Regions from separate parts of the Alkalibacillus flavidus genome, predicted to be linked through region 2. Evidence: a T-box and tRNA genes for the amino acid it is inferred to sense, from the RefSeq annotation. Region 2 holds a T-box; the other holds one or more tRNA genes.

Region 1 (2,476 bases), on a different contig from region 2:
CGACATCGCTAAATGAGCCTCTCGGTAACTCGGACCTCCAACGACAGGTGTTCCTGTTCCTGGGGTGTGATTTGGGTCAATACCATCGACATCCAAACTTAAATGAACGCCGTCCACTTTCCCGTTTAAGTATTCTAATGCATCATTCATCACCCACGTTATACCGTGCGTTTCAATATCATGCATCGTATAGACACGAATTCCTTGTTCACGAATCACTTGGCGCTCTCCCTCATCAACCGACCGCGCCCCAATGATGATGGTATGTTCAGGCTTTATTTTCGCTTCTTGGCCGTGAATCGACGTTAAACGTTCATGCCCCATACCTAAACTGACACCTAACGACATCCCATGAATATTGCCAGATGGAGATGTCTCACCTCGGTTTAAATCAGCGTGTGCATCAAACCAAATGACACCCAAGTTACTATAAAACTGACTCAATCCAGCAAGTGTTCCAATGGCGATACTATGGTCACCACCCAAAATTAAAGGTACATCACCTTGTTTTTTTAAATCATAAACATAATCCGCAATCATTTCATTAGCTGAAGCGACATGGTCTAGATTGCGCAAATTCGTCTTCGGGTCTACCCCGTTTGTCCGTTTATTAATAACTGGTACATCACCATAATCTTTATAAGCTAGGCCTAAATCATTTAATCGATCAAACAAGCCAGCATAACGAATCGACCCAGGACCAAAGTCAACGCCTTCATTAGGTTGAGCGACCGTTAACGGAGCACCAAGGATTCCTAGTCTATTGTTCATCGTCATTTCCTCCTTCATTTTGCCTCCATTCATTTTATAAGCCAGCACAGAATGGTTCAACTGGACAAAAACGTGAATAAATATGCACGCGCCGGCAGCCTTGCATGAGCATGATTCAGTAATCAACCAGCCCTAAAAAAGTCACTCAATTATGGGTCATAGTCAATCATTTATCATACAGCTTGCTCAATTACGATTTGTAGTCGCACTATTTCGTTCTCAGTCGCTCTTTTGACACACAAAGTCTCTCATTTACGTAGTATGACGCTCAAATCGAGAAGTTAATCAAATTAGTTAAGATCGATTCATAAAATGGCTCCACTTATGTATTGCCAATTATCAGGCTAACCAAATAAAAAAGTTGCTCCCCAACAGAGAACAACTTTAGCTAAGAGATATGGTGGAGCCTAGCGGGATCGAACCGCTGACCTCCTGCGTGCAAAGCAGGCGCTCTCCCAGCTGAGCTAAGGCCCCATATCAATTATTTATTATGTAAAAAATGAGCCATGGTGGATTCGAACCACCGACCCTCTGATTAAAAGTCAGATGCTCTGCCAGCTGAGCTAATGGCTCATAATATGATGGCTGGGCCAGCTGGATTCGAACCAGCGCATGACGGTACCAAAAACCGTTGCCTTACCGCTTGGCTATGGCCCAATAGTGGTGGAGGGGGACGGATTCGAACCGCCGAACTCGGAGAGAGCGGATTTACAGTCCGCCGCGTTTGGCCAACTTCGCTACCCCTCCAAACAATGGTGCCGGCCGAGAGACTCGAACTCCCAACCTACTGATTACAAGTCAGTTGCTCTGCCAGATTGAGCTAGGCCGGCGTTTGAAAAGATGGTGGAGGATGGCGGGCTCGAACCACCGACCCCTTGCTTGTAAGGCAAGTGCTCTCCCAACTGAGCTAATCCTCCGCAGCACATAACGTGCAAAAATATGTAGATGACCCGTACGGGATTCGAACCCGTGTTACCGCCGTGAAAGGGCGGTGTCTTAACCACTTGACCAACGGGCCATGTTGATCACGATCCTTTATCTGAAAAGGACAAGTATTATTATAGCGACTACCTAAAACATTGTAAAGGGAAAAAAGAAATTTTTAACTTTCAGAATTGTACTTACAATACCTCTTCTTACCCACAAACCCAACAATACTATTTTCAAAAACGATTTTTTCTAAAATCTTCTAACCCTGCTCATCACTGAGGTTACGTTCATTTATCTTCACAAAAAATTCATAACTGATTTGACAATATTCACATTTCTTATTAATCTATTAAGCAACGTTAAGTTTATTAATTTTGTTAAATTTAAATTTAACGTTTTACTATTTCAAAAAATGAGGAGGTGACAACCATCACTATTATTACCGTAGAGGGAAAGCGTTTTGATACCGAAGCTATATTATTTGATAAAGACGGCACACTCATTAACTTTTATTCTATATGGGGTGTTTGGGGCGACTTATTAACTAAAGAAATTGCCATTCAGATTCCTGAAACAATTAATTATGACCCCCACCATGCTTGTGAACGTATAGGTCTTGATATAGTGAACCAAACTTGGGATCCAGTCGGTCCGTTAGCAATCGGTAACCCTGATGATTCAGCCACCATACTAACTCATTACTTATATCAACTTGGGATCCCATGGGATGAAGCTGTTACATACCTCACTAAAAGCCTAGAAAACATTGAATCTA
Region 2 (2,476 bases):
CTGGTTCAAGTTGCTCCTCAGGCTTAATAGAACCGCCGACAGCATACGGCGTATATGTGTAAGGGTTTTGTGGTAAACCAGCTATATATGCAGATTGAGCTATGTTTAATTCGCTAGCATCAACATCAAAAATTCCTTGTGCAGCGGCTTGTATGCCCGCAATATTGCGTCCAGATGAGTCACGACCAAATGGTACGACATTTAAATAGGCCTCAAGTATATCTTCTTTTTCCATAAATTCTTCTAAACGTAGTGAAATAAAGATTTCTTCTGCTTTACGCTCAAAAGAGACTTCATTTGATAGAATTTGGTTTTTAACGAGCTGTTGAGTAAGCGTACTACCACCCGTCTGTGTTGGCGTACCTGCAAACTGTTGGTACAAGGCACGCATAATCGCTTTCGGTACGATTCCCTCATGTTCATAGAAGTTAGCATCTTCTGTTGAAATAACAGCATCGATAAAGTTCTCAGACACCTGGTCTGTTGTGATTTCTTCACGGTGAATATTACCGCGAATTTCTCCTAAATATTGTTCGTTCGCAAAATAAACTTCGGACGTTTCTGCATAACTATTAATCATTTGTTGCATTTCACTTGCTTCACTTACATCAACATCTTCAACGAGAGAAGCAAAGTAGCCAAAACCTAAACCGCCTACAAAAAAAGCGGTAGCAATACCGATGATAAGGAAAAATAAAAGCACGTTCCACGCGATATCGAGTGATACGCGCGTGACTTTTGGAAATTTACCTGTTTGAAAAAACGCTAGAAATTTATTGTTGGGTTCTTGATTACTCATAGCCGGACCTCCTAAATATCGACTATATTATAGCATATCTTTTAATTCAGTCATATCATCAATTAGGCGGATTCAGTTGCATTATTTAAAAGAGTATGCTAAAAATATAGTGATAAAAATAATAAATACGAGCGTTGAGTAGTTGCAGTAGGGTCATATGTCGTGTTGAAGAGAGCTGATGGGTGGTGCGAATCAGTACACAGTATGGACTGAATTACGGCTAGGAGCTTTTCTCAAGAGTTGAGAACGGTTGATCCCGTTAGCGAATGAAGTGGTGACTTGTATGTGGTCACAAGTAGGGTGGTAACGCGAGCCTCTCGTCCCTAAGTGGATGAGGGGCTTTTTTATATTTTTTGAAGGAGGATTATGATGAACATACTAGAAGACTTACGAGCAAGAGATTTAGTTAACCAAATGACGGATGAAGCGGGGTTAGAAAAGCATTTAACTGAGGATCGCGTATCATTATATTGTGGTTTCGACCCGACAGCAGACAGTTTACACATTGGTCATTTATTGCCGATATTAATGCTTAAACGATTTCAAGAAGCGGGTCACCGCCCGATTGCATTAGTTGGTGGAGGTACTGGGTTAATTGGTGATCCAAGCGGTCGCAATGAAGAACGTCAATTAAATGAAGAATCCGTTGTGCAACAATGGGTGAAAAATATCGAAAATCAACTATCTCGGTTCATCGATTTTTCAGATGAACAAACAGGCGCTAAAGTCGTGAATAACTATGATTGGTTATCACAAATGTCTGTTATTGATTTACTTCGTGATGTCGGTAAACATTTTAGTGTGAATTACATGTTAGCGAAGGATTCGGTTGAATCTCGTATAGAAAACGGCATTTCTTATACGGAATTTACTTACATGTTACTACAATCACTCGATTTCCAGCGATTAAATCAACGCGAAAATGTGACGCTTCAAATTGGTGGTAGCGATCAATGGGGGAATATTACAGCCGGACTAGAATTTATTCGCCGAACGAGTGAAGAGGGAGAAGACGTTGAAGCATACGGTTTAACAGTACCTCTTATTACGAAAGCCGATGGGTCTAAGTTTGGTAAAACAGCAGGTGGCGCTATATGGCTTGATGAGTCGAAAACGAGTCCGTATGAGTTTTACCAATTTTGGATTAATACAGATGACCGTGATGTCGTTAAATTCTTGAAGTCATTTACATTTTTATCGTTGGACGATATTCATGCATTGGCAAAAGAAGTTGAAGAAAGACCTGAACAAAGGATTGCCCAGCGACGGTTAGCGGAAGAAATGACGCGAATGGTTCATGGAGAAGATGCTTTAAATCAAGCTCAGCGCATTACAGAAGCGTTGTTTGGTGGCGACATTAAGAACTTAACGAAAGAAGAAGTTGAAGTTGGGTTTAAAGACGTGCCTACGTATCATTTAACTGAAGGGGAAAAAGGCTTAATTGACTTACTTGTAGAAGCGGGTATTTCATCATCAAAACGACAAGCGCGTGAAGATATTCAAAACGGTGCTGTTTATATTAATGACGAACGCGAGCAAGATTTGCAATACGTTGTGAATCATGAGGACCGAATCGACAATGCTTTCACGGTCATTCGCCGCGGTAAAAAGAAATATTTCTTAATCCGTCATGACGCATAAAATATAAAAAGTAGAGCGCTCAATGATAGAGCTGCT

The links. The T-box of region 2 lies ahead of tyrS (tyrosine--tRNA ligase). A T-box ahead of a tRNA ligase gene usually reads a tRNA of that ligase, here a tRNA-Tyr.
Region 1: it has a tRNA-Tyr gene. The T-box ahead of tyrS (tyrosine--tRNA ligase) is inferred to sense a tRNA for this amino acid. The anticodon was not compared.

What each region holds. Positions count from the first base shown of each region.
Region 1 is NZ_JBEPMX010000017.1:5,708-8,183, reverse strand. It holds gene rocF (arginase) at 1-771, opposite strand, end outside; tRNA gene ABID56_RS12360 (tRNA-Ala) at 1,170-1,245, opposite strand; tRNA gene ABID56_RS12355 (tRNA-Lys) at 1,272-1,344, opposite strand; tRNA gene ABID56_RS12350 (tRNA-Gln) at 1,354-1,428, opposite strand; tRNA gene ABID56_RS12345 (tRNA-Tyr) at 1,433-1,518, opposite strand; tRNA gene ABID56_RS12340 (tRNA-Thr) at 1,525-1,601, opposite strand; tRNA gene ABID56_RS12335 (tRNA-Val) at 1,613-1,688, opposite strand; tRNA gene ABID56_RS12330 (tRNA-Glu) at 1,718-1,789, opposite strand; gene ABID56_RS12325 (HAD family hydrolase) at 2,122-2,476, shown strand, end outside.
Region 2 is NZ_JBEPMX010000002.1:238,308-240,783, reverse strand. It holds gene ABID56_RS03745 (transglycosylase domain-containing protein) at 1-799, opposite strand, end outside; T-box leader at 925-1,127, shown strand; gene tyrS (tyrosine--tRNA ligase) at 1,169-2,440, shown strand.